DNA from 3 places in the Bradyrhizobium sp. BRP23 genome. Region 3 is predicted to be linked to each of the others. Evidence: predicted binding sites of a transcription regulator. Region 3 holds the regulator's gene; each other region holds the start of a gene.
The links. Region 3 encodes PhoB, which activates phosphate uptake and scavenging genes when phosphate is short. Its sites were predicted from a motif close to TGTCATNNANCTGTCAT; they were not measured.
Positions count from the first base shown of each region.

Region 1: the regulator PhoB is predicted to act here: its motif matches at 2,318-2,334, upstream of I6F24_RS29835 (UDP-2,3-diacylglucosamine diphosphatase).
Region 2: the regulator PhoB is predicted to act here: its motif matches at 4,146-4,162, upstream of I6F24_RS10105 (DUF47 domain-containing protein).

Region 1 is NZ_JADYVW010000014.1:52,761-63,465, reverse strand. It holds gene I6F24_RS29845 (PAS domain-containing sensor histidine kinase) at 1-1,046, opposite strand, end outside; gene thiD (bifunctional hydroxymethylpyrimidine kinase/phosphomethylpyrimidine kinase) at 1,367-2,167, shown strand; gene I6F24_RS29835 (UDP-2,3-diacylglucosamine diphosphatase) at 2,358-3,170, shown strand; gene I6F24_RS29830 (glycosyltransferase family 1 protein) at 3,184-4,227, shown strand; gene I6F24_RS29825 (threonine/serine dehydratase) at 4,291-5,274, shown strand; gene I6F24_RS29820 (caspase family protein) at 5,462-7,273, opposite strand; gene I6F24_RS29815 (RbsD/FucU domain-containing protein) at 7,439-7,882, shown strand; gene I6F24_RS29810 (AAA family ATPase) at 7,890-8,453, shown strand; gene I6F24_RS29805 (hypothetical protein) at 8,490-8,849, shown strand; gene I6F24_RS29800 (ADP-ribosylation/crystallin J1) at 8,861-9,214, opposite strand; gene I6F24_RS29795 (hypothetical protein) at 9,341-10,705, opposite strand, start outside.
Region 2 is NZ_JADYVW010000003.1:415,247-425,951, forward strand. It holds gene I6F24_RS10085 (ABC transporter substrate-binding protein) at 1-296, opposite strand, end outside; gene I6F24_RS10090 (peptide chain release factor 3) at 354-1,976, opposite strand; gene sugE (quaternary ammonium compound efflux SMR transporter SugE) at 2,135-2,449, shown strand; gene I6F24_RS10100 (inorganic phosphate transporter) at 2,442-3,446, opposite strand; gene I6F24_RS10105 (DUF47 domain-containing protein) at 3,459-4,103, opposite strand; gene I6F24_RS10110 (branched-chain amino acid ABC transporter permease) at 4,260-5,228, opposite strand; gene I6F24_RS10115 (branched-chain amino acid ABC transporter permease) at 5,230-6,093, opposite strand; gene I6F24_RS10120 (ABC transporter substrate-binding protein) at 6,170-7,390, opposite strand; gene I6F24_RS10125 (ABC transporter ATP-binding protein) at 7,447-8,193, opposite strand; gene I6F24_RS10130 (ABC transporter ATP-binding protein) at 8,186-8,941, opposite strand; gene I6F24_RS10135 (hypothetical protein) at 9,282-9,929, shown strand; gene I6F24_RS10140 (ArsC family reductase) at 9,933-10,292, opposite strand; gene I6F24_RS10145 (tRNA-binding protein) at 10,398-10,705, shown strand, end outside.
Region 3 is NZ_JADYVW010000010.1:105,052-115,756, reverse strand. It holds gene I6F24_RS25835 (OpgC domain-containing protein) at 1-1,247, opposite strand, end outside; gene apaG (Co2+/Mg2+ efflux protein ApaG) at 1,443-1,835, shown strand; gene I6F24_RS25825 (Hsp33 family molecular chaperone) at 2,024-3,031, opposite strand; gene argF (ornithine carbamoyltransferase) at 3,297-4,232, opposite strand; gene I6F24_RS25815 (aspartate aminotransferase family protein) at 4,232-5,440, opposite strand; gene I6F24_RS25810 (GcrA family cell cycle regulator) at 5,900-6,412, shown strand; gene phoB (phosphate regulon transcriptional regulator PhoB) at 6,712-7,419, opposite strand; gene phoU (phosphate signaling complex protein PhoU) at 7,442-8,158, opposite strand; gene pstB (phosphate ABC transporter ATP-binding protein PstB) at 8,170-8,991, opposite strand; gene pstA (phosphate ABC transporter permease PstA) at 8,988-9,833, opposite strand; gene pstC (phosphate ABC transporter permease subunit PstC) at 9,838-10,705, opposite strand, start outside.

The DNA.
Region 1 (10,705 bases), on a different contig from region 3:
TGGCGGCGGCTGAAGGCGAGCAGGCGCTGCGTCAGCTCGGCACCCCGTTCGCCCGATTGGCAGATGTCGTCGGCAAAGCGCCCGAGGTCGGGCCTCGCCTTTAGCTGCTCGCTCAGGTGCTCGGCATTGCCGATGATGACGGTCAGCAGATTGTTGAAGTCATGCGCGATGCCGCCGGAGAGCTGACCGACCGTCTCCATCTTCTGCGCCTGCTGAAGCTGCTGCTCGGTCAGCTTGCGCGCGGTGAGGTCGTGGACGATGCCGACGAAGATCAATTCGCCGTCCTGCCGCGCCTGGCCGACCGACAGCTCCATCGGAAACGTCGTGCCGTCCTTGCGCAGGCCGACGGCCTCGCCGCCGGTCGCGAAATGCCGCGCCTGGCGCTCGGATGCTGCATCCGCCTCGGGCATCAGCATGCCGACGTTGCGGTTCATCACCTCGTCGGCACGGTAGCCGAACAAGCGCTCGCAGGCCGGATTGAACAGCAGGATGCGGTCCTGCGCATCGAGCAGGATGACGCCGTCGACCGCGGTCTCGACGATCGCGGTGAGGCGCGCCACGCTCTCGCGCATCGCGCGCTGGGCGTCGCGGACCTGCTGCAGCAGCAGCGTGGCGTCGCGGCTCTTGATTTCCTCCTCCTCGAGCGCGGCCTGGACCTGTCGCAGCTCGAACGGCGAGGGGATCGTGAGGATCTTCGGCAGCAGCGGCCAGAGCGCGGCGGCGGTGAAGACCGACGCGACCGCCGTGGCGGCCTTGAGCATGCCCTCGATGCCGTAGATCGGAACCCAGAGCGTATAGATCGACAGCACGTGGGTCAGGCCGCACGCCATGATGAAGATCGCGAACGCCCAGTAGACCCAGCCGAACTTGAGGTCGCGCCGCTTGGTGACGAGGATAGCGAGGGCGAACGGGATCGAGAAATAGGCAGCGGCAATGCTGGCGTCGGAAACGACGTGAAGCCAGATCAGCTGAGGCTCCCACAACAGGCAGATGCCGTGCGGCGACAGCATGGACGAGTCGAGGAGACGTTCGAAGAAGGCCCACATCGTTCCACCCCAAGGAGTCTTGTTCAGGTGGCTTGCAGGGCCGGCGGCCCGCAACATGGGGGCGCTGGACGGTTCCACCACCTGACGTCTCGCGTAACCGGCGAAGCACGCTAAGGTACGCGACTATAGCAAGGGTCCGGCGCCGTTGCATTTTCAAGCCCGCATCATTGCGGGCCTTGGTCCGCGCGGTGTCCGACTGATTCGCAAGGCGCGCAATCGGTTCGCGAATCACGCCTGGCGGCGGCCCGGCGCGCTTGCTGACGTTCCACGGTCGCGCTACGAGAGGCCATGGCGGCCTCCTCAAGCACATGTCTCCCGCGATGACGACCCCGGTCGCACTCACCATCGCCGGTTCCGATTCGAGCGGCGGCGCCGGCATCCAGGCGGACCTGAAGACCTTTGCCGCGCTCGGCGTCTATGGCGCCTCCGTGATCACGGCGCTGACGGCGCAGAACACGCGCGGCGTGACCGGCATTCACGCGGTGCCGGCCGGGTTCGTCACCGAGCAGATCGACGCGGTGTTCTCCGACCTCGACATCGGTGCGGTGAAGATCGGCATGGTGGCCCAGGCCGCCAGCATCGATGCCATCGCGGCCGCGCTTTCGCGCTGGGCGCCGCGGCATGTCGTGCTCGATCCCGTCATGGTGGCGACCTCCGGCGACCGCCTGCTCGCCACTGAAGCCGTCGACGCCCTGCGCACCAGGCTGATGCCGCTGGCTGCCGTGATCACGCCGAACCTGCCGGAGGCTGCGGCCCTGCTCGATGCGCCGGTGGCGGCGAGCGAGGCCGAGATCGAAAGCCAAGGACGCCGCCTGCTGGCGCTGGGCTGCCGCGCCGTCCTGATCAAGGGCGGGCACGGCGAGGGCGCCGAGAGCACCGACTATCTCGTCACTGCCGAGACCGCGATCGCGCTCGCCGCGCCGCGTGTGGCCACCCGCAACACCCATGGCACCGGCTGCTCGCTGTCCTCCGCCATCGCGGCAGGGCTGGCCAGGGGCGAGGACCTCGAGGCCGCCGTGCGCAACGCCAAGGCCTGGATCAGCGCCGCGATCGCCGCCGCCGACCGCTTCAGCGTCGGCCACGGCCATGGGCCGATCCATCATTTCCACAAGTTCTACTGAGGCGGGCTTGCTTCGCCTCCCCCGCAAGCGGGGGAGGGAGCGCCCCCACCCTGCGGCGCCATGTCGCCTGATTGTCGCATGCGACTGATATTCGCGGGGAGGGCGAGGCAAGGCGTGATTCGTATTTGAAGGTGCCTCAAGGGTTCAATCGGTCATCCCCCTGTCACGGGACATTGTTACAGGCTGGCGCATGGGAAGTTACGATGTGAGTGACGAGAGCCCGGAGCGGCGCTTTCGCACGTTGTTCATCTCCGACGTCCATCTCGGGGCCCGCGGTTCACAAGCCGATCTTCTGCTCGACTTCCTGCGCTACCATGATGCCGATACGATCTATCTCGTCGGCGACATCGTCGACGGCTGGGCGCTGAAATCGAGCTGGCACTGGCCACAATCGCATAATGATCTGGTCCAGAAGCTTTTGCGCAAGGCGCGCAAGGGCGCCAAGGTCATCTACATTCCTGGCAATCACGACGAGTTCCTGCGCAACTATTACGGCACGCATTTCGGCGGCATCGACGTGGTCGAGAACACGGTTCACACCGGCGCCGACGGCAAGCGCTATCTCGTCATTCACGGCGACATCTTCGATCTCGTGGTGCAGAACGCGCGCTGGCTCGCCCATCTCGGAGACAAGGCCTACGACTTCGCGATCCAGATGAACCGCCTGGTCAACTTCTTCCGCCGCCTGTTCGGCGTGCCCTATTGGTCGCTGTCGCAATGGGCCAAGCAGAAGGTCAAGAACGCCGTCAACTATATCGGCGCCTTCGAGCAGGCGCTCGCCGCCGAGGCGCGGCGTCACCAGGCCGACGGCGTGATCTGCGGCCACATCCACTACGCCGTGATCCGCGACGAGGCCGGCATCCGCTACATGAATTGCGGCGACTGGGTGGAGAGCTGCACCGCCCTGGTCGAGCATGACGACGGCCATTTCGAGATCATCACCTGGGCGGATCAGTTGCGGAAGCCGGAGCAGGTGCCACAGGTCGCAGCCAGAGCTGCATAACAAGGACCACTTGATGCGCATCCTGGTCGCGACCGACGCCTGGCACCCGCAAGTCAACGGTGTGGTTCGGACGCTGACCAAGCTCTCTGACGCTGCAAAAGCGCTCGGCGTCGAGTTCACGTTCCTGACGCCGCAATCGTTCCGCACCTTCGCGATGCCGAGCTATCGCGACGTGCGCCTCGCCATGCCGCGCCCGGCCCGGATCGCAAGGCTGATCGAGGAGGCGCGTCCCGACAGCATCCACATCGCGACCGAAGGGCCGATCGGCCTGATGGTCCGCCGCTATTGCCGCCAGCGCAAGCTGCCGTTCACGACCAGCTTCCATACCCGCTTTCCCGAATATGTCCGCGCCCGCGTGCCAGTGCCGGGCTCGCTGATCTGGCGGGCGCTGCGGCGCTTCCACAGCGCCAGCCGCGCCGTGATGGCGGCGACGCCGGCGCTCGCGCGCGAACTGACCGAGCGCGGCTTCGACAATGTCGTGCTGTGGCCGCGCGGCGTGGACACCACGCTGTTCCACCCGCGCGTCATCGATCTCTGCCTGCCGGCACCCGTGTTCCTGTCGGTCGGCCGCGTCGCAGTCGAGAAGAATCTCGAGGCGTTCCTCGACCTCGACCTACCCGGCACCAAGGTGGTCGTCGGCGACGGCCCGGCGCGCGCCTCGCTGGAAGAGGTCTACCCCGATGCGATCTTCCTCGGCGAGAAGCACGGCGAGGAACTGGCGGATATCTACGCGGCCGCCGACGTGTTCGTGTTCCCGAGCAAGACCGACACCTTCGGCCTAGTCCTGCTGGAGGCGCTCGCGAGCGGCCTGCCGGTCGCGGCCTTCCCCGTGAAGGGTCCCCGCGACGTGATTGGCGATGCGCCGGTCGGCGCGCTCGATCACGATCTGCGCAATGCCTGCTTCGCGGCGCTCGATATCTCCCGGCAGGACTGCGTCGCGTTCGCCGCCAACTACACCTGGGAGGCCTCGGCAACGGTCTTTATCGACAGCATTTTGGCGGTCGGGGCGGTGCTGCCCGGCCGGACCGGCGCGGAACAGCCGCGTTTCGTGGCTTGAGGCAAGAAATCCTCTCGCGGAGGTGTCTTGCCCGGGCCTGAGCGGCCGCGATAACATTCCGCCATGACCGAACAGGCCCTTCCGGTCGGCCCTGCCGACATCGATGCCGCAGCGCGTGTGATCGCGCCTTACGCCATCCGCACCCCGCTGTTGTCCTTCCCCGTGCTCAACGAGCGCGTCGGTGCGAAAGTGTTCCTGAAGCCGGAGATGCTTCAGCGCACCGGCTCGTTCAAGTTCCGCGGTGCGTTCAACAAGGTGTTCTCGATCCCGCAGGACAAGCGCGCCGGCGGCGTCGTCGCGTTCTCCTCCGGCAACCACGCCCAAGGCGTGGCGGCGGCGGCAAAGATCCTCGACATGCAGGCCACCATCGTGATGCCAGCGGACGCCCCGCTGTCGAAGCGCGAGCGCACCAAATCCTACGGCGCCGAGGTCGTGCTGTACGACCGCGACAAGGACGACCGCGAGGCGATCTCGCGCGGCATTGCCGAGAAGCGCGGCGCGACGCTGGTCAAACCCTACGACGATCCGTTCGTGATCGCAGGGCAGGGCACCGCCGGCCGCGAGATCGCCGAGGACATGGCAACGCTCGGGCTCGGCCCCGACATCGTGGTGGCGCCGGCCTCCGGCGGCGGCTTGATCGCGGGTGTCGCGACCGCCGTGAAGGCGCGCTATCCGCAAGCCGAGATCGTGGTCGCCGAGCCCGAGGCCTTCGACGATCACGGCATTTCACTCAGCGCAGGCCATCGCGAGCCGCATCCGCCGGCCGGCCGCACCATCTGCGATGCGCTGATGGCCCTGATGCCGGGCGAGATGACGTTTGCTATCAACAGCAAGCTCTTGGCGCGCGGCGTCACGGCGTCGGACAAGGAAGTCGGCGCGGCGGTCGCCTTTGCCTATCGCGAGCTGAAGCTGGTGGTGGAGCCCGGCGGCGCGGTGGGGCTTGCTGCGCTACTCGCGGGCCGCCTTGATGTGGCCGGCAAGAACGTCGTCATCGTGCTGTCAGGCGGCAATGTCGATGCGGAACTGTTCGCGGAGCTGGTGGCCTGATCGTCATTCCGGGGCTCGCGCAGCGAGAGCTATGATGCGCAATTGCGCATCTGAGAATCCATAACCACGATCGGGAGTATGGATTCCGGGCCTGCGCCTTACGGCGCATCCCGGAATGACCAAGAACAGACATGAAGAAGGGGCAGAGCGTTTCCGCTCTGCCCCTCTGTCGTCTCGCTCGCCGCAATCAGCGCGTGAAGCCGCCGCGACGGTTGCCGCCATTGTTCATGCTCGGCGCTTGGTTCATCGACTGCCGGAAGTTGTTGTTGCTGCTGACCATGCGGCTCGGCATCGTGTTGATCTGCGGGCGGGTGTTCTGCACGTTGGTCTGCACCTGCACCTTATTCACCGGGTTATTGTTGAGCTTGACGATGCCGGTGTTGCCGTTGTTGAGCCGGATCGGGCGGTTCGGAGTCTGCACGTTGACCGGCTTCGACTCGATGTTCGGGCCACCCTTGCCGACATTCACCGGCATGGTCACGATCTTGCCCGGCTTGATGGTGCCGCCATTCGGCATGGTGCTGGTCGCAGGCAGGGTCACGATCTTGCCGATGCCGACCTTGCCGTTGACCGTATTGGTCGGCGCAGGCAGCGTGACGATCTTGCTCGGGGTCTGCGGCGGCGTGCCGTTCTGCGGGTTCGGCTGGTTGTTGCCCGCAGGCAGGGTGACGATCTGTCCGCCATTGCCGAGCTTGCCGACGACATTGCCGTCGAGCGGCTTCTGCACGACCGGCAGATTGCCGTTCACCTGCGCGCCATTGCCCTGCTGCATCAGCGGCATGTATTTGGGCTGGCCGAGATTGCCGATCTTGATCGTCGGAGCAATGGTCTGCGGCGCCAGGAACTTGGTCGCCTGCATCAGGGGGATCTGCTTCGGCTGCGTCTGCAGCTTCAGCGCGACCTGCGCATAGGGGCTGTTGCCGTAGCTGTCATAGAAGCTCTTGTAGGCGAGCGGCGAGTTGGCGAGCACCGCCTTGTGCCAGGCCTGCGAGATCAGGATGTTGTTGAGCAGCCAGCGGATGTGGTCGCACAGCGGGTCGTGCGGGTACATCCGGATGAACTCCTGATAGTACTCCGGCCGGCCCTCGGACACGACGTAGTCATAGGCCTGGCGGGTGGAGCGGCTCGGCAGGTTGGAGGCCATCTGCACGACCGGCGCCTTCACCGGCGCGCGGTTGGCGGCAACGGCGGTGTCACCGAAGAAGGTGAAGTCGCTCGTCAATGACGAGCTCTCCCACGGAATCTGCGCGCCGCTGGTGGTCTGGTTGACCTGCAGGCGCACGCGCTTGAACAGCTGCTCGATCGGCACGTTGGGCTCGCGCGCGACGTTCAGGAACGCCTGTGTGTACGGGCTGTGGCCATTGGTGCCGTCGAGCGCCTCGGCACCTGGCGCGGTCGAGTAGCCGACGATCGAGCCGTTCGGAGCATCGACGATGGCAAGGCCACGGCCGGCGTCGTTGATTTCAGGGAAAGGGTTGTTGCGGCAGGCATCGAGGATGACGATGCGCATGCGGCTCGGGATCGTCTCCAGCGTCGACATCACGTCGACGAGGCGCAGCGAATTGTTGACCAGCTCGGTCGGGCTGGAAACCTTGGCGTCGACCGGAACGAGATAGTTCTCGCCGGCGAGCTGCACGCCGTGACCGGCGTAATAGACCATCGCCACCGTGTTCGGACCGCGCGAGGCGACCTTGGCGGAGAAGTCCTGGACGACGCGGAGCATGTCGTTCTGGGTCAAGTCGGTCGCGGCGACCACTTCGAACCCGGCGGAGTTCAGGAACTGCGCCATCGACTGGGCGTCATCGTCGGGATTCGCAAGCTGCGGCGCGTTCTGGTAGTTGGCATTGCCGATCACCAGCGCCACCCGCTGCTCCGGGCCTTGCAGCGCGGTGGGGGCAGGCTGCACGGGGGCGACTTGCGCGGAAACGGGCCCGCAGGCGAAGCCGAACAGGCTTCCCAGCAGGCTCGCCGTCATGAAAAAGGGCTTTAGGCGGAACATGGCGTGCTCCTTTGGCACTCATCTCGATGCGAGATTGGTTGCGCGCAAGCTTGGCCGCGTTCGACCCTTGCGGTCCGTGATCCCTGTCACCATGCTGGCCTCCGTGATCTGAATCACGCTCGGAACCTGTTATGGTTAGCGATCGGTTGGGAGGACGTCCGCCACATGTTGAAATCGATCGATCCGATCCTCACCCCCGATTTGCTCTGGCTGCTCGCCGCGATGGGCCATGGCGACGACCTCGTGTTCGTCGACGCCAATCACCCCGCCGCCCGGATCGCGCAGAGCACCTCGTCGCAGCGCCTGATCCAATTGCCGGGCATGACGATGGAAACTGCCATCCGGGCCATCATGTCGGTCTATCCGCTCGACGATTTCGATCCCGATCCGGTGCGTGTGATGATGCCGGTCGACGATCCCGACCGCGTGCCCGAGGTGCAGCGCGCCGTGCTCGCGGAGATCGCACGTGCGGCTGGCCGGCCGGTCACGCCCGGCAAGCTCGCGCGTCCCGATTTCTATCGCGCGGCAGCGGCAGGCTTTGGCGTCGTGCAGGTCGGTGACAGCAGGGGCTATGGCTGCTTCCTGATCAGGAAGGGCGTGATCGGTTAGGAATATCATGAAGCATCCATCCTCACTGATCGTGTTCGGCGGCCTTCCAGGTACCGGTAAGACGACGATCGCTCGCGAACTCACCGCCAGGCTGGCGGCAACCTATCTTCGTATCGATGCGATCGAGCAGCCATTGCGGGACGCAGGTTTCATCGTCGGCGCAGCCGGCTATGCCGTTGCCAACACGCTCGCCGCCGAAAACCTCAAGCTCGGGCGCATCGTCATCGCGGACTGCGTCAATCCCGTGCTGGCAAGCCGCGCCGGATGGCGGCAGACTACCTTGCGAACCGGCGCAGGCATCGTCGAGATTGAAGTGATTTGCAGCGAACCGGCGTTACACCGGCAGCGCGTGGAAAACCGGCTGCCTGACATTGACGGTCACAGGGTCCCAACCTGGGATGACGTCGTGAGCCTGACTTACGAGCCGTGGGATCGGGAGCACTTGGTGCTCGATACGGCCGAGAGTTCGCTCGATCATGTCCTGGACGGCGTTGAAGCGCATGTGCGCACAAGATCGGCTAGTCGTCTTACTGGCGTTTGCTGGGACGAAACGCCTCGCACTCGAATTTGAGTGGCCTTCTCGCATCCGCCTGTCTATCGTCGATTCATGTCTCGCCTTCTGTGTCTCTTCGTTGCTGTCGTCCTGTCGCTGCTGCCGGCTGTGGCACCGGCCGAGCCCGTGCAAAAGCGCCCCAAGCCGGTCTGGAAGGGCTACGGCTTTCTGCCGGGCTATCGGCAGCCGCTCAGCAACAGCATCCCGCTCTACAAGCAGAAAGACGCCATGCGCCGCCTGTCGCGCGCCGACCGGCGCCATTGGTACATCGACCCGGTTCCACAATATTATCGCTGGGACGGCGAGTGGCACTATTTCGGCCGCCCCGGATTCAACGGCGGCCGCTACAACGGCGGCAGCTATGGCCCGTGCTGGACGCGCACGCCGATCGGTCCGATCTGGAATTGCGGGTGAGGCGCTGACAGTCAGGGAAAGCTGCGGACGACCTCGATCAAGCTGACGATTGCGGCATTGAACGCATCGAGGTCCTCGGCCGGAATCCAATACTCCAGATGTGAGCGTCCGCCCGCTTCCTGCGCATCGTATTTTTCGATGAAGCTGCGCTTGACTGCAAAACGGGTCACGAAGCCCGATCCGCTCGCCGGGACATTCCAGTCCCGCGCGATCTTGATGGCGTAGTCTTCGGTCAGCACCGGATAGAAGATCGGCTGGTCGGGCAGGCGCGGCGGAAACGCGCCCATGCCGGATTGCTGGATCAACTCCAGCTCTTTTGGACCGACGGGCCGCCAGAGAGTGAGGGTATCTTCGGTGGGGGACATGGGCGTGAGGTCCAAGATCGACCGTCGTCGTTGCGAGCGCAGCGAAGCAATCCAGAATCCTCCGCGGAGACAGCCTGGATCGCTTCGCTGCGCTCGCAATGACGGTGTGGGGGGAGTGCGCGCCCCTTACGAAAAGAACGCGATCTTCTCGGCCTGGGTCATGCGGCGGATCGGGGCGAGCGGGTCGTTGGCCGGTGCGCGGGGTTTTTGCAAGATGCCGCTGGCGAGGATGGTGGCGCCGAGCGAGGCGTCGGACATGGACGCGGGCAGGGGCGAGGGCATCGGCAGCGTCGCGGCCGGGGCTGCCGCCATTGATGCTGCGGCCGCCATGGCCGGTGCCTGCTGCTCCATCACTTCGGCGGCGGCTTCCGCGATGGCGTCGGTGAGGCGCGCGAGCGAGTCCAGCGCGATCGGCGCGTCCGCGGCGGGCTCTTCGGCGATGGCTGCGAGGACAGGCTCGGCTGCGACCGGCTCCGGCTGTTCGGTGGCAATAGGCGCCACGACATCCGAGAGCGCCGGCTCCGGCGTCGCGGCTGCCATCTCCACCGGCTCGATGATCTCGTCAAACTCGGGATCGGGCGCGGCCATCTCCATCGCGATGGCCTCGAGGATGGCTTCGTCCTCGGCCTCGGCTGCGGCGTCGAGCGAGAACTCCTCGCTTGCTTCCGTCAAGACCTCCGGCTGAGCGGCCGGCTCTTCAAACGCGACGGCTTCGAGCTCGGCATCATTAGGCGCGCCGTTTTCGAGCGCCGCGCTTTCGGAAGGGATCTGGCTTTCGGCCGCGATCCCCTGTGCGGCAGCCGCGTCCATGGCCTGCTCGGCCATGGCAGAGGTTTCAGCGACGGCCGCTGCTTCGACGGCCGCATCGAGTTCCGGAGCTGCCGCGATCTCTTCGCGTGTCTCCGTAAAAGCCACGGATGCATCGCCCGCCATCGCCGCCGACTCGACGGGCGAGGCTTCTGCGACTGATGACGGCGCCTCCTGCGCCGGAGCAGGCGCGGCCTGCGGCGTTGCGTCGCCGTCGAGCTGCTCGACTCGATCCTTCAGCAGATCGAACGCAGCGTTGAGCTCGATCCGGGGATCGAGGGTCGAGATCTGCCCGCAGGCGGCCTCGATCGAGGCCAGCTGCGAATCAATGAGGTCGCAGATTCGCCCGTCGGCGCCGATCTCGCGCCAGCGCCAGGAGATCTCCTTGATGATGCGTACCCCGCGCGGGATCGGCGCGAGACTCGCCTCGATCGCGCCGGGATCGAACGCGGCGAGCGCGATCGTCTCGGCCTCGCGGATGGCGCGGCGGATCTCGACCAGCGCCTCGGGCAAGCGGTCCTCGACCACCGGTTGCCGCTGTGCCGCAAGGGTTTCCTCGATTTTGGCGACCGCATCCAGCACCATGCGAGTGTCGGCATTGCGGTTGCGCTTGGCATATTCGCCGAGGAACCAGCGGCCGCGCGCGGTCTCCATGAAGGCTTCGCGGATCGCGTCGTAATCCTG
Region 2 (10,705 bases), on a different contig from region 3:
GGAGTGCCGATTGCCAGAAGCACATCCGGCCCCCACTTCACGAGCTCCGCCGCCTGGGCATCGGCAACATTCGGATCGCCGGCCCACCAGCGATACTCGATATGGATGTTGCGCTCCTGTTCCCAACCGAGCTCGCCCAGACGCTGTCTCAGTTTCTGGTAGCCGGCCTGGCTCTCCGGATCGCTCGACCTGCCTCCCGCCAACACACCGATCCGCCGCACATTCCCCTGCGCGGATGTGCTCAGCGGATAGGCCGCCGCGCCTGCAGCGAGCATGATGAATTCGCGCCGCCTCATGACCGTCGACCTCGCTATGCGTTGCCGTCCTGCATCACGGAGAACGTCTGGGAAACATTACCCCTTTTTCTTGACGTCCTTGACGTTGCTAAACTCGATACCCTCGGCACGCTCCTTGGTGTAGCCGAGGTAGAACTCGTTCCGGGCGAGATAGACGGGATCGCCGTCGACGTCGTCGGCAATGCTCGAATTATTGGCGGCGATGAAGCTGTCGAGCTTCTTGCGGTCCTCCGAGGAGACCCAGCGCGCCAGCTGGAACTCGCTGACCTCGAACTCGACCGGCAGCGAATATTCCGCCTCGAGCCGGGCCTTGAGCACATCGAGCTGCAGCGCGCCGACCACGCCGACCAGCGCCGGGGCGCCGTCGCGAGGGCGGAATACCTGCACCACGCCCTCTTCCGACATCTGCTGCAGCGCTTCCTTCAGCTTCTTCGCCTTCATCGCGTCGGTGAGACGGACACGGCGGACGATTTCCGGCGCGAAGCTCGGCACGCCGACGAAGTTGAAATCCTCGCCCTCGGTCAGCGTATCGCCGATGCGCAGCGTGCCGTGGTTGGGAATGCCGACGACGTCGCCGGCGAAGGCTTCGTCCGCGACCGAGCGGTCCTGCGCGAAGAAGAATTGCGGGCTCGACAGCGGCATGCTCTTGCCGGTGCGCACGAGCTTGGCCTTCATGCCGCGGCTGAGCTTGCCCGAACACAGGCGCGCAAACGCGATGCGGTCGCGGTGGTTGGGATCCATGTTGGCCTGGATCTTGAACACGAAGGCGCTCATGCGCGGATCGGTGGCCTCGACCTTGCGCTGGTCGCTGTCCTGTGCGCGCGGCTCGGGCGCGAACTTGCCGAGGCCCTCCAGGAGGTCGCCGACGCCGAAATTACGCAGCGCGCTGCCGAAATAGACCGGCGTCAGGTGGCCTTCGCGGAACGCGTCCAGCTCGAACGGCTTCGACGCCTCGGTGACGAGCTCGAGCTCGTCCTTCACGGCGGAGACGTCGAGATTGGCGTTGAGCTTGGCGAGCTCTTCGATCTCGATCTCGAGCGCCGCGCCGGTCTTGGCGCCGCCGCCTTCGAGCAGGCGCACGCCGCCATTGACGACGTCATAGGTGCCGAGGAAGTCGCGGCCGCGGCCGACCGGCCAGGTCATCGGCGTGGTGTCGAGCGCCAGCGTCTTCTCGATCTCGTCGAGCAGCTCGAACACGTCGCGACTCTCGCGGTCCATCTTGTTGATGAAGGTGATGATCGGGATGTCGCGCAGACGGCACACCTCGAACAGCTTTCGGGTGCGCGCCTCGATACCCTTGGCCGCGTCGATCACCATCACGGCGGAATCGACCGCCGTCAGCGTGCGATAGGTATCTTCCGAAAAGTCCTCGTGGCCCGGCGTGTCCAGCAGGTTGAAGACGAGGCCTTCGAACTCGAAGGTCATCACCGAGGTCACCACCGAGATGCCGCGTTCGCGCTCGATCTTCATCCAGTCCGAACGCGTGTTGCGCCGCTCGCCTTTGGCCTTGACCTGGCCGGCGAGGTTGATAGCGCCGCCGAACAGCAGCAGCTTTTCGGTCAGCGTGGTCTTGCCGGCGTCGGGATGGGAGATGATCGCAAAGGTCCGCCGCCTCGCCACCTCGGCGGCAAGCGGGGAACGGGCCGGCGATTCGGCTGTGGTGGCGGCGATGTCGGACATGGCGGGAGCGTGTGGCAGGGAAAACGGGCCTGATCAAGCCTCATTTGGTGATTGCGAAGGTTTCCGGCCAGCCCCATATCCCCCTTTTGGGAGGACGACCTCCCTGCCCATCAGCACACCAGCCGCGGGGACGACCCTGCCTTGAATGGAGGGTCGTCATGGCCTGGAGCATCCTGTTCGTCGCCGGTCTCCTCGAGATCACCTGGGCCATCGGCCTGAAATACACCGAGGGCTTTAGCAAGCTTGTCCCGTCCGCGGTCACGCTCGCGGCCATGGCCGGAAGCGTCATCCTGCTCGGATTTGCGCTCAAATCCCTGCCCGTCGGAACCGCCTATGCGGTCTGGACCGGCATCGGCGCGGTCGGCACCGCGACGCTCGGCATGGTTCTGTTCGGCGAGCCGGCGACGGCCTTCCGCCTCGCCAGCATCGGCCTGATCGTCGCCGGCATCATCGGACTGAAGCTCGTCACCTGACGAGCTGGACCACCCACCAGGTCAGCGCGGCCACGATGCCTGAGGCCGGGATCGTGATCACCCAGGCATAGACGATCGAGCTTGCGACGTTCCAGCGCACGGCCGAGACGCGGCGGGCGGCACCGACGCCGACGATGGCGCCGGTGATGGTGTGGGTGGTCGAGACGGGAACCCCGAGATAGGTCGCCATGAACAGGGTCACCGCGCCTCCCGTCTCGGCGCAAAAGCCCTGCATCGGGGTCAATTTCGTGATGCGCAGGCCCATGGTGCGGACGATGCGCCATCCGCCCATCAGCGTGCCCAGCGCCATCGCCGCCTGGCACGACAGCACCACCCAGAACGGCACCGAGAACTCGCTGCCGAGATGGCCCTGCGAATAGAGCAACACCGCGATGATGCCCATGGTCTTCTGCGCGTCGTTGCCGCCATGGCCGAGCGAATAGAGCGAAGCGGAGACGAATTGCAGGATGCGGAAGGCGCGGTCGACCGCGAACGGCGTCGAGCGCACCGAGGCCCAGGACACGATCGCAACCAGCGCCATTGCGAGCAGGAAGCCAACCAGCGGCGACAGCACGATCGCCAGCACGGTCTTGGACAGGCCGCTCCACACCGCGGCCGAAATACCGGCCTTGGCCAAGCCGCCGCCGACGAGCCCGCCGATCAGCGCGTGCGACGACGACGATGGAATGCCAAGCGCCCAGGTCACGAGGTTCCAGACGATGGCGCCGACGAGGGCTGCGAAGATCACCTGGGCGTCGACGACCGCGGGATCGATGATGCCGGTGCCGATGGTCTGGGCGACGTGCAGCCCGAACACCAGGAACGCGATGAAATTGAAGAACGCGGCCCAAAACACCGCGAATTGCGGCCGCAGCACTCGGGTCGAGACGATGGTCGCGATCGAATTGGCGGCGTCGTGCAGGCCGTTCAGGAAATCGAACAGCAGCGCGACGGCGATCAGGCCGACCAGGACGGGAAAAGCCAACGCAGCATCCACGGCGGCCCTGCCCTACACTTGCTCGATGACGATGCTGTTGATCTCGTTGGCGACGTCATCGAAACGGTCGGCCACCTTCTCGAGATGGTCGTAGATCTCGACCCCTACGATGAAATCCATCGCATTGCCGTCGCGATGCTTGAGGAACAGCTCCTTCAGGCCGATGTCGTGGAGATCGTCGACACGGCCCTCGAGCTTGCCGAGCTCCTCGGTGATCGCGGTCAGCATGGCGACGTTCTTGCCGATCTCCTGCATCAGCGGCAGCGCACGGCCGACCAGATTGGCGCATTCGATCAAGAGTCCGCCGATCTCGCGCATCGGCGGCTCGAAACTGCGCACCTCGAACAGCATCACGGCCTTGGCCGTCTGCTGCATCTGGTCGATGGCATCGTCCAGCGACGTGATCAGGTTCTTGATGTCGCCGCGGTCGAACGGGGTGATGAAGGTGCGGCGCACCGCCGTCAGCACCTCGCGGGTGATATTGTCGGCGTCGTTCTCGAACTGGTTGACGCGCTGGCAATAGACCGGCGTCTCCTCGCCCCCGTTGAGCATGCCCTGGAGCGCGACCGCGCCCTGGATCACGGTCTGGGCATGGCGGTCGAACAGGTCGAAGAACCGCTCTTCCCTGGGCAGGAACGCACGAAACCATCGCATCATGGGGGTAGGCTACCGGTTGGAAATGGTCAGGCCCGTGAGGGCTGTCATAAAACTGTCATAGACCATTTTCGATCCGCGCGCGTGTCGCCTCACGCCCGCGGAGCCGGGTCATCCACCGCTTTCATGCATCAATGAAACCGATGCAATATCAGTTACTTAGAGCGAACGTCGGAAGTAATGCGCGATTTCGCCGACGACGCCGCGGCGGAAGGTGAGCACGCAGACCACGAAGATCGCGCCTTGGATCACCGTCACCCACTGGCCGAAGCCGGCCAGATATTGCTGCATGGCGATGATCACGAAGGCGCCGACCACGGGACCGAAAACGGTGCCGAGCCCGCCGACCAGCGTCATCAGCACGACCTCGCCCGACATCGTCCAGTGCACGTCGGTGAGCGAAGCGTTCTGCGCCACGAACACCTTCAGCGCACCGGCAAGGCCGGCGAGCGTCCCCGACAGCACGAAGGCCAGGAACTTGTATTGGTCGGTGCGGTAGCCGAGCGAGATCGCGCGCTGCTCGTTCTCGCGGATCGACTTCAGCACCTCGCCGAACGGCGAGTTGATGATGCGGAAGATCAGGAGGAAGCCGGCGAGGAAGCCGACCAGCACGACATAGTACAGCACCGTCGGCTTGGACAGATCGAGCACGCCGAACATGCGTCCCTGTGGGATGCCCTGGATGCCGTCCTCACCATGGGTGAACGGGGCCTGGAGATAGATGAAGTACAGGAGCTGCGACAGCGCCAGCGTGATCATCGAGAAATAGATGCCCTGGCGTCGGATCGAGATGTAGCCGGTGACGATCGAGAGCACGAACGCCGCGGCGACGCCGACGAGAATGCCGAGCTCGGGCGGCAGCGCCCAGACCTTCAGCGCATGCGCGCTGCAATAGCCGGCCGTGCCTAAGAACATCGCGTGGCCGAACGACAGCAAGCCGCCATAGCCGACCAGCAGATTGAAGGCGCAGGCGAGCAGCGCAAAGCACAGCGCCTGCATCACGAAGAACGGATAGACGCCCGTGAACGGCACCGCTGCGAGCAGCAGCGCCATCACTGCGAATACAATCATCTCGTCGCGCATTGCGCGCGGGGTCACAGGAAGCGTGTCGTCCGTCAGGGTTGTCATCTCAGGCCGCCCTTCCCGTCAATCCCGTCGGCTTCACCAGCAGCACCAGCACCATCAGCACGAACACGACGGTGTTGGAGGCCTCGGGGTAGAAATACTTGGTCAGGCCTTCGATCACGCCGAGCGCAAAGCCGGTGATGATGGAGCCCATGATCGAGCCCATGCCGCCGATCACCACCACCGCGAACACGACGATGATGAGGTCGGCACCCATCAGCGGCCGCACCTGGTTGATCGGCGCCGAGAGCACGCCGGCAAGCGCGGCAAGGCCGACGCCGAGACCGTAAGTGAGCGTGATCATGCGCGGCACGTTGATGCCGAAGGCACGCACCAAGGTCGGATTTTCGGTCGCGGCGCGCAGGTAGGCGCCGAGCTGCGTCTTCTCGATCAGGAACCAGGTCGCAAGGCACACCGCCAGTGAGAACACGACGACCCAGCCGCGGTAGATCGGCAGGAACATGAAGCCGAGATTCATGCCGCCCCTGAGCTGGTCGGGGATGGCGTAAGGCAGGCCCGAGGAGCCGAAATAGTTCTGGAACACGCCCTGCACGATCAGCGCGATGCCGAAGGTCAGGAGCAGGCCGTAGAGATGATCGAGCCCGGTCAGCCATTGCAGCATGGTCCGTTCCAGGATCATGCCGAAGATGCCGACGATGATCGGCGCCAGCAGCAGCGCCCACCAATAGTTGATGCCGCCGAGGTTCAACAGGAAATAGGCGACGAAGGCGCCCATCATGTAGAGCGCGCCATGGGCGAAATTGATGATGTTGAGCATGCCGAAGATGACGGCAAGCCCGAGACTGAGCAGCGCGTAGAACGAGCCGTTGATCAGTCCCACCAGTAGCTGAGCGTAGAGAGCCTGCATCGATCCCGCACCCGGTCCCTTCTATTCCTCAACAACAGGCCGGCACCGCTGCGGCGCCGGCCCGCATCGTTCACCGTTACTTCTTCACCAGCGGACAGGCGCTTTCCGACAGCGGCCGGAAGGCCAGGTCGCCGGGAGTCGTGCCGATCAGCTTGTAATAATCCCAGGGCGCCTTGGATTCCTCGGGCTTCTTGACCTCGAACAGATAGGCCGGATGCAGCTTGCGACCGTCCGCACGGATCGTTCCCTTGCCGAACAACGCATCGTCGGTCGGCATCTCCTTCATCTTGGCGACCACCTTGGCCCCGTCATGCGGATTGCCGCCCATCGCCTCCAGCGCCTTGAAGTAATGCAGCAGGCCCGAATAGACCCCGGCCTGCACCATCGAGGGCATCGCCTTGTTCTTCATCCGCTCGGAGAAGCGTTTGGAGAAGGCGCGCGTGCCGTCGTTCATGTCCCAATAGAAGGTCTCGGTGAAGTTCAAGCCCTGCGCCACCTTCAGACCGAGCGAGTGCACGTCGGTGATGAAGAGCAGCAGACCCGCAAGCTTCTGGCCGCCCGAGACGATGCCGAACTCGGACGCCTGCTTGATGGTGTTGGTGGTGTCGCCGCCGGCATTCGCCATGCCGATGATCTTGGCTTTGGAGGCCTGCGCCTGAAGCAGGAAGGACGAGAAGTCAGCGGTATTCAGGGGATGCTTGACGTTGCCGATCACCTTGCCGCCCGACTTCACCACCACCGCCGCGGTGTCGCGCTCGAGGGCATGGCCAAAGGCGTAGTCCGCGGTGAGAAAATACCAGGTGTCGCCGCCCGCCTTCACCAGCGCCTGCCCGGTACTGTTGGCCAGCATATAGGTATCATAGACCCAGTGGACCGTATTCGGCGAGCATTGCGCGTTGGTGAGATCCGACGTCGCCGCACCTGTGTTGATCAGGATGGAATTCTTCTCTTTGACGATGTTGTTCACCGCCAGCGCAACGCCGGAGTTCAGGACATCCATGAAGATGTCGACCTTCTCGACGTCGATCCATTGCCGAGCAATCGTGGAGCCGATGTCGGGCTTGTTCTGATGGTCGGCGGAGATCAGGTCGAGCTTCCAGCCCTTGGCAGCGAGCCCGGAATCCTCGATCGCCATCTGTGCGGCGACGGTCGAGCCGGCGCCACCGAGATCGGCATAAAGTCCTGAATTGTCGGTCAGCACGCCGATCTTGATGTTCTTGTCCTGCGCGACCGCGCCGCCTGCCGCGCCGAGCGCCAGGGCCGTCCCGAGCAACATTGCCGAAATGCTGTGCTTCATAATCCGACCTCCCAATATTCCTTTGATAGTTACTCTCGATCGTCCGGCCTGCTCGGCTACACACCGAGATAGGTGTGGAGCTTGTCCATGTTGGCGGCAAGCTCCGAATTGGAAAACCCGTCAATGATCTTGCCGTGCTCGACTACGTAATAGCGGTCGGCGACGGTGGAAGCGAAGCGGAAGTTCTGCTCGACCAGGAGGATCGTGAAGCCCTCCTTCTTGAGCCGCGCAATGGTATGGCCGATCTGCTGGATGATGACGGGTGCAAGACCCTCGGTCGGCTCGTCCAGCATCAGGAAGCTCGCGCCGGTGCGTAGGATGCGCGCGATCGCCAGCATCTGCTGCTCGCCGCCCGACAGCTTGGTGCCCTGGCTGTTCAGCCGCTCCTTCAGGTTCGGGAACAGCTCGAAGATCTGGTCGAGCGGCAAACCGCCTTCGCGGACAACCGGCGGCAGCATCAAATTCTCGCGGACGTCGAGGCTGGAGAATATGCCCCGCTCTTCCGGACAGAAGGCGACGCCCATGCGCGCGATCTTGTCGGAGGTCGCGCGGATGATCTCCTGGTTGTTGAACTTCACCGAGCCGGTGCGCTTGCCGATGATGCCCATGATCGACTTCAGCGTCGTCGTCTTGCCGGCGCCGTTGCGCCCGAGCAGGGTGACGACCTCGCCCGCGTTCACGTCGAAGTTGATCCCGTGCAGGATGTGAGACTCGCCGTACCAGGCTTCCAAGTTGCGGACTTGCAGGATGTTCCCGCCAGTCGCAGCCCTGGCCGGAGCCTCGGCGATCGCTGTATCAGGCATGACCGGCTCCCAGGTAAGCTTCCTTGACGCGCTCGTCCTTGGTGAGCTCGGAGTAGTGGCCTTGCGCGAGCACCTGCCCGCGCGTCAGCACGGTGATGATATCGGAGAGGTTGGCCACGACGCTTAAGTTATGCTCGACCATCAGGATGGTGTATTTCGCGGAGATGCGCTTGATCAGCGCCGCGATCTTGTCGATGTCCTCGTGGCCCATGCCGGCCATCGGCTCGTCGAGCAGCATCATCTCCGGGTCGAGCGCCAGCGTGGTCGCAATCTCAAGTGCACGCTTGCGCCCATAGGGCATCTCGACCGCCGGCGTGTTGGCAAACTCGTTGAGGCCGACATCGTTCAACAGCTCGCGCGCGCGGTCGTTGAAGCGGTTGAGCACCGACTTGGAGCGCCAGAAATCGAACGAAGAGCCATGCTGGCGCTGCAGCGCGACACGGACGTTCTCGAGCGCGGTGAGATGGGGAAACACCGCCGAAATCTGGAACGAACGGACCAGCCCCATGCGGGCCACATCCGCCGGCGCCATCGCGGTGATGTCCTGCCCTTTGTACAGGATTTTCCCGGCCGACGGCTTGAGGAACTTGGTCAGAAGATTGAAGCAGGTCGTCTTGCCGGCCCCGTTCGGGCCGATCAACGCATGAATGCTCCCACGGCGAACCTTGAGCGCAACGTCGCGGACGGCGAAGAAGCCCGCGAACTCCTTGGTCAAGCCTTCCGTTTCGAGAATGAACTCATCGGCCAAACAGTTTTCCCCCTGCCCGCGCGCGGCGCGTGGCTGTCCTTGTTGCTTCGGCTGTCCGGAGGACTTGCAGCCCACCGGGGCGCCGCCTCCGGGCGCGGAATATGCCGGAGGTGACGGGGGTTAGGCAAGGCGGAAAGCTGAGCAGGTCAGGCCTCCGGCCGGGGTACAAATGCTCCCTTAGTCGCAGAGGTCGATGTCGTGCCTGCCCGGCCTTTCCGGTTCGCAAGGCACCGGCCATCAAGCCGTCGTTAACGGTCTTTCGTCTCCCGCGCCAGCCTTCATCGAAAATTTTCCCGCAAGCCCGATCATCCCAGGGTTTTCACGCGCGGAGAATATTGTCTTGGATTTTGCAAGCGCCGCTCCCTCCGTCGTCAAGTCGATCCGCCAGCGTGATCTCCTCAACACGTGGCTGCGACTTTATGCGCGCCAGCAGATCGCTCCCGCGATCTGGGAGTATCAGCCCGCGCGGCTCGAGGAGGAGCTGTCGGATCTCATCTATTATACGGTGGAGCTTTCGACGCCGACGCCGCGTCTGGTCATCCAGAGCGAAGGCACGCGCATCTCGCGCGCCTATGGGCATACCGGCAAGGGCGTTTCGCTCGATGATTACGTCGGGCCGCGGCTCGCACCATACGTGATGCCGATCTATCATGAATGCGTCGCGCGCGGCCTTCCGATCTACAGCGTTGCCGACGTCGACGACGCCTATGGCCGAATCGTCGCGTATGAGCGGCTGCTGCTGCCGTTCCTGACCGACGGCAGGGTCAGCCACGTCATCGCGTCAGTAAAGACCTTCTGCGAGGACGGCGGCTTCGAGATCAAGAATCTGATGCGCGGAAATGACGCGCTGCCGCGCCCGAAGCTGCGGGCCGTGATCGATCGCGAGCTGTTTCATCGCGCCCCCGGCCGCATCGCACCCGCCGATCCGGTCGAGTTCTCGGACCAGCCGGGCCGCGCCATCTCCAACGAGATCATTGAGCTGAACTAGCCGTCAGCGCGCCTTGCCGCCGACCTCCTTGGCATAGATATCCGGCTTGAAGCCGACCAAGAGCTTGCCGCCGATTTCGAGCACCGGCCGCTTGATCATCGATGGTTGCGCTAGCATCAAGGCCAGCGCCTTCTTCTCGGTGAGGCCTTCCTTGTCGGAGTCGGGCAGCTTCTTGAAGGTCGTCCCGGCGCGATTGAGCAGGGTCTCCCAACCGACCTTGTCGCTCCACTGCTTCAGCCTGTCCTTCTCGACACCCGCCGCCTTGTAGTCGTGAAACGCGTAAGCCACGCCATGGCCATCGAGCCAGGCGCGGGCCTTCTTCATGGTGTCGCAGTTCTTGATGCCGTAGATGATGGTGGGCAAGACGGTCCTCGCGCATGGCGTAGCGGTGATGTGCGTGGCGTTGTACGAAACTCCGCGTGGCGCGACAATGTCGCGAGACGCGTCACCCCACCGAACGGACATCCCATGCACGTCACCCACGATCCCGCAGCGGCGGCCGCACCGACCATCGACTTCGACACATTCCTCGCGGTCGACGTCCGTGTCGGCACCATCGTCGACGCCAAACCGTTTCCGGAAGCGCGCAAGCCGGCCTGGCGGCTGTGGATCGATTTCGGCCCCGCCATCGGCGTGCGCAAGAGCTCGGCCCAGATCACCGAAAACCACCCGCTCGAAAGTCTCGTGGGCCAACAGGTCGCGGCCGTCGTCAATTTCCCGCCGCGCCAGATCGGCCCGGTCGTCTCCGAGGTGCTGACGCTCGGCTTCCCCGATGC
Region 3 (10,705 bases):
CCCGCCAGATCGGCGTTGCCGACGGCGTTTTTGGTTTTCGCACCGCTCTTGTCAGCCACACGCTTGTACCACGAAATGACCCAGGCCACCCCCCACATGATCAGGATTCCGGAGAGGCTAATCAACGCATGCATGACCGGCCCGCCGGAGATTTCGGCGAGGACGAAATGGCCGGCAAAGGCCAGGAAGACGCCGAGGCAGAAGATCTCGAGCGAATGCTGACCACATAGAATCAATGGTCGCAGCCAGCGCGATTTCAAGCCCGGCCAGTCGCGGGGCAGGAAGCGTACGGTCAGCGCCGCCAGCGCCAGGAAGTGCGCGAAGCGCAGCACGTCGAGGTCGGTCTTGTCGATCGGATACATCCATTGTTCGATCTGCTTCGGCATGAACTGGGAGAGCTGGGGCACGTACCAGGTCAAGGTCACGTAGAACGCCGCGATGAGATAGGCGATCGAGATCCACATCGTCACGGGCGAGGCCAGGATGCCCGACATGCGACGCGCACCTCCGAGCGCGCACCAGGCACCAAACACGAACAGCAATTGCCAGGCGAACGGATTGAAGGCCCAGAAGCCGTTCGGATAGGCCGACAGGTAAAGGTCGTACTCCCAGGTCACCGCGTAGAGCAGGACCGACAGCCCGAGCGTGACGTCCGGCCGCCATTTCATCGACCACAGGATCAGAGGCAGCGCCAGCATCAGCACGATGTAGAGCGGCAGCACGTCCATGTTGACGGGACGGAAGCGCAGCAGCAGCGCTTGCACGATGGTGACGTCGGGCTGCTTGAGGAAGTCCATGATGCCCATCTCTTCGGTGTAGAGCGGGTTCTCGAACCTGGTCGCCACATAGGAGATCTCGGCGAGAAAGATCGTGAACAGGAAGACGTGGGCGACGTAGATCTGCCAGACCCGGCGCAGGATGCGCGCGGTGGCGATGAGAACGCCGCTCTCCAGCATGGCCCGGCCATAGACGAAGGCCGCGGTGTAGCCGGAGATGAAGATGAAGATCTCGGTGGCGTCGCTGAGGCCGTAATTGCGGATCGTGAACCAGGTCAGCAGACTGGGCGGCAGATGGTCGATGAAGATCAGCCACAGCGCGAGGCCGCGGAACAGATCGAGCCGGAGCTCGCGCTCGCCGATGGCGGGCAGCGTGATGGCCGGCGCTGCGGCGCGCGCCTTGGTCCCTGCGGGCTTGGCGCCCGCGGTTCCTGCGATGGTCGATCCCGTCACTTGGTCGGCAATGGTCATCGGGGCCTGGAAACCCTTCCGCAAATCGCGACGTTGAAGCAGTGTAATGGTCCGGCTGTCGTCTCGCAAAGCGTCCGGATCACATCAGGGTGTCTCCCTCGGTGGTGTGCTTTCCCGCCAATTCTGGCGGGACGATGTCGCCAAGGCGCCCGCGGGGGTTTGGTTCCCGGGGCGGATTTCGGTATGATGACAGCCATGTACCGCGCCGTGACCCGCCAGATCGAAGTGACCGTCGAGCCGAACTTTGTTCCGGAGCAATCGTCGGCCGACCGCTCGCGCTACTTCTGGTCCTACACCATCGTCATCACCAATTCGGGCGAGGAGACCGTGCAGCTCAAGACGCGGCACTGGATCATCACCGATGCCTCCGGCCGCCAGCAGGAGGTGAAGGGCGAAGGCGTGGTCGGCGAGCAGCCGATCCTCGCCCCCGGCGAGCGCTTCGAATACACCTCCGGCGTGCCGCTCTCGACCGCCTCGGGCTTCATGACCGGCCGCTACCAGATGGTCAGCGAAACCGGCGAGCGTTTCGAGATCGACGTGCCGACGTTTTCGCTGGACAGCCCCGACAACAAGCGGGTGTTGAATTAGAGAGGCGAGTTCGCCGTAACACTCACAACTGTCATGCCCCGGCTTGACCGGGGCATCCAGTACGCCGCGGCCTCTCGTTTCGATCAGCATCGTCTCGGAGTACTGGATCGCCCGATCAAGTCGGGCGATGACACCGCGCGTGTGGCACTGCTCCACTCGACATTGCGAGTGCAGCGACGCGGGTAGGCTCAGGCGTCCTCGACGCCCGCCTCGTGCGGCGTGAACTGGTACACCGACGAGCAGAACTCGCAGGTGACGACGACCTTGTCGTCCTTGACCATGGCGGCGCGGTCGTCGTGCGAGAAGCTCTTGAGCATCGCGGCGACCGCATCGCGCGAGCAGGAGCACCGCGCCTCGAGCACCTGCGGATTGAACACGCGCACGCCGCGCTCGTGGAAGAGGCGGTAGAGCAGCCGCTCGCCAGAGAGCTCGGGATCGATCAGCTCGACGTCTTCGACCGTCTCGATCAGCGAGCGTGCCTCGACCCAGGCATCGTCTTCCGCGACGCTGTGCACCTCGGTGCCGTCGGGCGCATCGCCGGGATGCAAGTCCGCCTGCCGCGCGCGCTCCGGCGCCTTCGGCAGAAATTGCATCAGCATGCCGCCGGCGCGCCAGCGATGCTTGCCGCCGTCGCTCGAGCGCCACTCCTCGCCGACCGCGAGGCGCACGCGCGTCGGGATCTGCTCGGAGCGCAGGAAATATTCGTGGGCGGCGTCTTCCAGGCTGCCGCCGTCGAGCGCAACCAGGCCCTGGTAACGGCTCATGTCGGGGCCCTGGTCGATGGTCATGGCGAGATGGCCGCGGCCGAGCAGCGTGCCGGAATCCTTGGCCGTGCCCAGGCGCGAGGCGTCAAAGCGCGCATAGGCGCGCAGGCGGTCCGGGGCCTTGTAGTCGACCACCAGGAACGACACCGGACCGTCGGTCTGGGCCTGAAGAATGAAGCGGCCCTCGAATTTCAGCGTCGAGCCGAGCAGCGTCGTCAGCACGATGGCCTCGCCGAGCAGCTTGCCCACGGCTGCGGGATAATCGTGCTTGGTGAGGATGTCGTCGAGCGCGGGGCCAAGCCGCACCAGGCGCCCGCGCACGTCAAGCGCGTCGACCTCGTAAGGCAGCACGGCGTCATCGATCGGAACCGATGATGGCGCGCGAACCGGGCCTTCAGGCCCGGTGTTCATGTCAGGAGACTGGGAAACCATGGCGCTTTATCTGGGGTCGGAGGGCGGAAATGGAAGGGGGCGCGTTCCGGATGCGATGAGGGTGCACAACGCTACAGCAAGCTCGGTGTCGTCCCGGGGCGCGCAACGCGCGAGCCCGGGACCCATAACCACAGGACCACGTCATCGAGCGAGATGGCAACTCCGAGTCTTCGCCAAACGACTTCCTGCGGATCTGCGCGCGCTTTTGGCGCGCTTGTCCGGGACGACAATTGCGTGTGAGGCCGCAGCCGGGCTTCCAGCGCGCCTACTTCACCGCGTCGAAGCACCAGGCCAAAATGCCCTTCTGCGCGTGCAGGCGGTTTTCGGCCTCGTCGAACACGACCGATTGCGGCCCGTCGATCACCTCGTCGGTGACCTCCTCGCCGCGATGGGCCGGCAGGCAATGCATGAACAATGCGTCCGCCTTGGCCAGCGACATCAGCTTGGCATTGACCTGGTAGGGCTTGAGCACGTTGTGGCGGTGCTCGCCCTCCTTGTCGCCCATCGACACCCAAGTGTCGGTGACGACGCAATCGGCGCCGCGCACGGCGGCTTCCGGATCGGTGCCGAGCACGATCGGCGCGCCCGTCGCCTTGATCCAGTCGCGCATGGCCTTTTTCGGTGCGAGCTCCGGCGGCGTTGCGACATTGAGCTGGAATTTGAAGCGCTCGGCGGCATGGGCCCAGGACGCCAGCACGTTGTTGTCGTCGCCGGTCCAGGCCACCGTCTTGCCCTCGATCGGGCCGCGATGTTCCTCATAGGTCATGAGGTCGGCCATCACCTGGCAGGGATGCGAACGCCGCGTCAGGCCGTTGATGACGGGCACGGTGGCGTTGGCCGCAAGCTCCAGCAGCGCATCATGGTTGAGGATGCGGATCATGATGGCGTCGACATAGCGCGACAGAACCCGCGCGGTGTCGGCGATGGTCTCGCCGCGGCCGAGCTGCATCTCGGCGCCGGTGAGCATGATCGCCTCGCCGCCGAGCTGGCGCATGCCGACGTCGAACGAGACGCGGGTGCGGGTCGAGGGACGCTCGAAGATCATCGCCAGCGTCTTGCCCTCGAGCGGCCTGACCGGCTGCTGCGCCTTCTGCTTCGCCTTCATGGCGGAAGAGGCGGCGAGCATGCTCTTGAGCTCCGAGAGCGGCAGCTCGTTGATGTCCAGGAAGTGCTTGGGAGCTTTGTTGGGCGTCGTGCTCATCAGCTTGCCGCCCGCTTGGTCTGGCTGGAGGAGATCGCAGCGCAGGCGCGCTCTAACCGGCCGACGCTGTCCTCGATCTCCGCTTCCGTGACGATCAGGGGCGGCAGGAAGCGCACGACATTGTCGCCGGCCCCGACGGTGAGCAGCTTTTCGGCGCGCAGCGCCGCGACGAGATCGCCCGAGGGCACCACGGCCTTGATGCCGATCAGCAGGCCCTCGCCGCGCACCTCGCTGACGATTTCGGGATGACGATCGATCACGGAGGCGAGCTTCTGCTTGAGCAGCAGCGACATCTTCTGCACGTGGTCGAAGAAGCCGGGCTTGAGCATGACATCGAGCACGGCGTTGGCAGCCGAGATCGCGAGCGGATTGCCGCCGAAGGTGGAGCCGTGCGAGCCGGGCCCCATGCCGGCCGCCGCGTCCGCGGTCGCCAGCACCGCGCCGATCGGAAAGCCGCCGCCGAGCGCCTTGGCGAGCGACATCACATCCGGTGTGACGCCGGTGCGCTTGTAGGCAAAGAGCTCGCCGGTGCGGCCCATGCCGGTCTGCACCTCGTCGAAGGCGAGCAACAGGCCGCGCTCGTTACAGAGTTCGCGCAGCGCCCTCAGGAAGGTGTGAGGTGCAGAACGAACGCCACCCTCGCCCTGGATCGGCTCGATGAGAATGCCGGCGGTGTGCGGACCAATCGCCTTCTTCACGGCGTCGAGGTCGCCGTGCGGCACCTGATCGAAGCCGTCCATCGGCGGACCGAAGCCCTCGAGATATTTCGCAGAGCCGGTGGCGGCGAGCGTCGCCAGCGTGCGGCCATGGAAGGCACCCTCGAAGGTGATCATGCGGTAACGTTCCGGATGCCCCTTGGAGAAGTGATGGTGGCGCACCAGCTTGATCACGCCTTCCAGCGCCTCGGCGCCGGAATTGCAGAAGAACACGAAGTCCGCAAAGCTCTCATTGCAGAGGCGGCTTGCGAGCTTCTCGCCGTCAGGGCTCTGGAACAGGTTCGACATGTGCCAGAGCTTGGTCGCCTGCTCCTGCAACGCCTTGACCAGCGCGGGATGGACATGGCCGAGCGCATTCACCGCGACACCCGAGGTGAAATCGAGATAGCGATCGCCGTTGGTCGCGATCAGCCAGCAGCCTTCGCCGCGCTCGAAACCGAGGTCGGCCCTGGCGAAAACGGGGAGCAAATGCGGCGCTGCGCTGTTAGTCATGACGTCACTTGAATGTTGCGGACGGTGTGAGACATGCATTGCGCGACGCACCATCGACCGGCCCCGGAAAACGAAACGTGCCGCCTTTTAAGGGCGGCACGTGGCACTATCTTATGCCTGGCAAGACGGGTGTCAATGCCGCCCGGAAAGCCTCGCGAAACGCTGATTCCGTAGTCTTGCGGTGCCGATTTTGCGGGTTTTTCACCACGGAACATGTGGAAGCGAGTCGGCGGACTCTTGCGCGGGAGTCACGCCATATTGTAGCGTTTGGACTGTCAGATACGACATCTCGTGCAGCAGTTCTGATCCCAGAAGTCCTCATGTACCGGCGTAAACGTTCGGGCGTCTTGAGCGCGCCCGGCGAGCCTTAAGGGATTCTGACGGCACGGGTTTTTCAAGGCTAAAGCATTCGCTGCGAAGGCCCCAGGATGGCAGGCGCGCAGCGAGGGAAAGGGTGCAATGACGGTTTTGACCTGGTCCGATGATCGCGTCGAGCAGCTGAAGAAGCTCTGGGAGGCCGGACTTTCGGCCAGCCAGATCGCGGCGGAGCTCGGCAATGTGACCCGCAATGCCGTGATCGGCAAGGTGCACCGGCTCGGCCTGTCCGGCCGCGCCAAGAGCCCTTCATCGGCAGCGCCGCGGCCGCGCAAGGCACGGCCCGCGCAGCATATGATGCGGGTGACCCGCCCCGTCGCGCGCGGCAACACCGCGTTGGCGCAGGCCTTCGAGGTCGAGTTGGAAGCCGAGCCGGTTACCTACGACAACGTGGTGCCGATGAGCCAGCGGCTGTCGCTGCTGGAATTGAACGAGGCGACCTGCCACTGGCCGGTCGGCGATCCCTCGAGCCCGGATTTCTTCTTCTGCGGCGGCAAGGCGCTCTCCGGCCTGCCCTATTGTGCCCAGCATTCGCGCGTGGCCTATCAGCCCGCAGCGGATCGCCGTCGCGCAGCACCGAAACCGGGCACGCGGTGAGCTTGCGGAATTCCCTGATCGCCAAGCTTTGATCGCCAAGCTTGATCGCCAAGACTGCAGCCGTCATACGATGACGGCTCCCAATCGCCCGGTGTCATCCCCGCGAATGCGGGATCCGTAACCGCGGGGCGCAATCGTTGCGCGAGATGGTCACTCCGAGTCTTCGCCAAACCACGTCCTGTGGCTAATCGCGAAGAGCGCAAGCGCTCGCGCTGAGATCCCGGGCTCACGCTGCGCGCGCCCCGGGATGACGGCCGAGATCGGCGCCGCAGTTCGCCAAACCAGCTGTCGCTGGCGCCTTACGTCTGCTCAGCCTTCGCGAAGCGATCGTCCAGCGCGTAGCCGGCGCCGCGGACGGTGCGGATCGGGTCCTGCTCGCGGCCAAGATTGAGCAGCTTGCGCAGGCGGCCGATATGGACGTCGACGGTGCGCTCGTCGATGTAGATGTCGCGGCCCCAGACGCTGTCGAGCAGCTGCTCGCGCGAGAACACGCGGCCGGGATGCTCCAGGAAGAACTCCAGCAGGCGATATTCGGTCGGACCGAGATCGATCGGCCGGCCCGAGCGCGCCACGCGGCGCTTGTCGCGGTCGAGCTCGATATCGCCATAGGCGAGCACGGTGGCGAGGCGCTCGGGACTCGCACGCCTGAGCAGGCCCTTCACGCGCGCAAGCAGCTCCGGCACCGAGAACGGCTTGACGATATAATCATCCGCGCCGGTCGCGAGCCCGCGCACCCGTTCGCTCTCCTCGCCGCGCGCGGTGAGCATGATGATCGGCAGCTGCTTGGTCTCGGGGCGGGTCCGAAGCCGCCGGCACAGCTCGATGCCTGACAGGCCCGGCAGCATCCAGTCGAGCACGATCAGATCGGGAATGTGCTCCTTGAGGCGGGTGTCGGCGTCATCGCCGCGCATCACCGTCTCGACGTCATAGCCGTCGCCTTCGAGGTTGTAGCGAAGAAGCTCGGTGAGAGCTTCCTCGTCCTCAACCACCATAATGCGTGCGCCCATGTGGTCGTAGCTCCTTAAGTCGTCAGGTGTTCGGCACCGTCGTGGCGAAGGTCGTCATGTCGCCCTTCGGCCGCTTGTCGGTGATCGCCTGGCCCTCGATCATGTAGAACACGGTCTCGGCGATGTTGGTGGCGTGGTCGCCGATCCGCTCGATGTTCTTGGCACAGAACATCAGGTGGATGCAGAACGAGATGTTGCGCGGATCCTCCATCATGTAGGTGAGGAGCTCGCGGAACAGCGAGGTGCAGATGGCGTCGACTTCTTCGTCGCCCTTCCACACCGCCATCGCCGCCGGCAGGTCGTGCGCGGCATAGGCGTCCAGCACCGACTTGACCTGCTGCTGCACGAGGTCGGTCATGTGCTCCAGGCCGCGGAACAGCTTGAGCGGATGGAAATCCGTCTCCAGCGCCGCGACGCGCTTGCCCATGTTCTTGGCGAGATCGCCGATGCGCTCGAGATCGGTCGCAACGCGCATCGCGCCGACGATCTCGCGCAGGTCGACGGCCATCGGCTGGCGGCGGGCGATGGTGAGCACGGCGCGCTCCTCGATGCGCTTCTGCAGCGCGTCGAGCTCGACGTCGGTGGCGACGACGCGCTGGCCGAGCGCGACGTCGCGGCGGATCAGCGCGTCGACGGAATCGACGATCATGCGCTCGGCGATGCCGCCCATCTCGGCGACCAGGCGGGTGAGCTCCTGAAGGTCGCTGTCGAAAGCCTTTACGGTATGTTCAGAACCCATGTTCCGTCTCCTCAGCCGAACCGGCCGGTGATGTAATCCTGCGTGCGCCGATCGCTCGGCGACGTGAAGATCTTGCTGGTGTCGTCGAACTCGATCAACTCGCCGAGATACATGAAGGCGGTCTTGTCGGAAACGCGCGCCGCCTGCTGCATGTTGTGGGTGACGATCGCGATCGTGTAGTTCTCGGACAATTCCTGGATCAGCTCCTCGACCTTGGCGGTCGAGATCGGGTCGAGCGCCGAGCAGGGCTCGTCAAACAGGATCACCTCGGGCCGCACCGCGACGGTGCGGGCGATGCAGAGGCGCTGCTGCTGGCCGCCGGAGAGCGACAGGCCGGAGGCATTGAGCTTGTCCTTGACCTCGTTCCACAGCGCGCCACCACGCAGCGCCTTCTCGACGCGGTCGTCCATCTCGGACTTGGAGATCTTCTCATAGAGACGAATGCCGAAGGCGATGTTCTCGTAGATCGTCATCGGGAACGGCGTCGGCTTCTGGAACACCATGCCGACCCGGGCGCGGAGCAGGTTGAGGTCGAGCTTGGGGTCGAGGATGTTGGTATGGTCGAGTAACAGCTGACCGTCGGCGCGCTGGCCCGGATAGAGGTCGTACATCCGGTTGAAGATGCGCAGCAGGGTGGACTTGCCGCAGCCGGACGGGCCGATGAACGCCGTGACGCGGTTGGTGCCGAGCGCCAGGTTGATGTTCTTCAGCGCGTGGTGGTCGCCGTAGTAGAAGTTGAGGTTGCGCGCCGTGACCTTGGCGGGCGCCTCGGGCAGGGGCTGCGAGCCGGGATGAACGGACGGTGCGCTGACGGAAACAGACATTTCACTCATTTTGCAGTCCTCTCGGCGCCAAGGATGCGCGCGCCAATGTTAAGGGCAAGCACGGTCAGGGTGATCAACAGCGCACCGCTCCAGGCGAGTTGCTTCCAATACTCGTAGGGGCTCTGCACGAAGTTGTTGATGGTGACAGGCAGGTTCGCCATCGTCTTGTTCAGGCCGAGGCTGAAGAACTGGTTCGACAGTGCCGTGAACAACAGCGGCGCGGTCTCGCCGGCGACGCGGGCGGTCGCCAGCAGCACGCCGGTGATGAGGCCGGAGCGCGCGGCACGATAGGCGATGCGCTTGATCACCAGCGAGCGCGGCAGGCCGAGCGCGCTGGCAGCTTCGCGCAACGGATTCGGCACCAGCAGTAGCATGTCTTCGGTGGTGCGCACGACGACCGGGATCACGATGACGGCAAGCGCCAGCGCGCCCGCAATCGCCGAGAAGCCGCGCATCGGCACCACCACCGCGCCATAGATGAAGAGGCCGATGATGATCGAGGGTGCCGACAGGAGAATGTCGTTGATGAAGCGGATCACCGAGGTCAGCTTGTCGTTGCGGCCGTACTCGGCGAGATAGGTGCCGGCGAACAGGCCGAGCGGCGCGCCGATGCCGACGCCGATCACGGTCATGATCAACGAGCCGACGATGGCGTTGCGCAGGCCGCCCTCGGTCGATCCGGGCGGCGGCGTGTCAGCTGTGAAGACCTGGAGGTTGAGCCCGGCCAGGCCGTTGTAGAGCAGCGTGACCAGGATCAGCGCGAGCCAGGTGACGCCGAAGGCGGCGGCTGCGATGCAGAGGCCGCGAATGACGATGTCCCAGCGGCGGCGGCGCGAATAGATCGGGTTCATGGCTTCACTTCCCGGCCTTGGTTTCGAGGCGCAGCAGCATCAAACGGGCGGCAGCGAGCACGAAGAACGTCAGCACGAACAGCAGGAGGCCGAGCAGGATCAGGCCGGACTGGTGCAGGCCGTCGCTCTCGGCAAATTCGGAGGCGATCGCCGCCGAAATCGTCGTGCCCGGCGCGAAGATCGACGAGGAGATCCGGAACGAGTTGCCGATGATGAAGGTCACCGCCATGGTCTCGCCGAGCGCCCGGCCCAGCGCCAGCATGACGCCGCCGATGATGCCGACGCGGGTGTAGGGGATCACCACGCTGCGGACGACCTCCCAGGTGGTGCAGCCGACGCCGTAGGCGGCTTCCTTCAGCACCGGCGGCACCGTCTTGAACACGTCGACCGAAATCGAGGTGATGAAGGGCAGCACCATGATGGCGAGGATCAGCGCGGCGTTGAACAGGCTGAGATAGGACGGGGGCCCTGCGAAGATCGCGCCCAGCACGGGGACGCCGTCGAACACCCTGATCATGAAAGGCTGGAAGGTGTTGGCCAGGAACGGGCCGAGCACGAAGAAGCCCCACATGCCGTAGATGATCGAGGGGATGCCGGCGAGCAGCTCAACCGCCATGCCGATCGGGCGCCGCAGCCATTGCGGGCAGAGCTCGGTGAGGAAGATCGCAATGCCCAGACCGACGGGAATGGCGATCAGCATCGCGATGAAGGAGGTGACGAGCGTGCCGTAGATCGGCCCGAGCGCGCCGAGCACCGGCGGATCGGCCGAGGGCGCCCAGCGCTGCGTCCACAGGAAGGAGATGCCGAACTCCTGGATCGCCGGGAAGGCGCCGACGATCAGCGAGATGATGATGCCGCCGAGGATCAGCAGC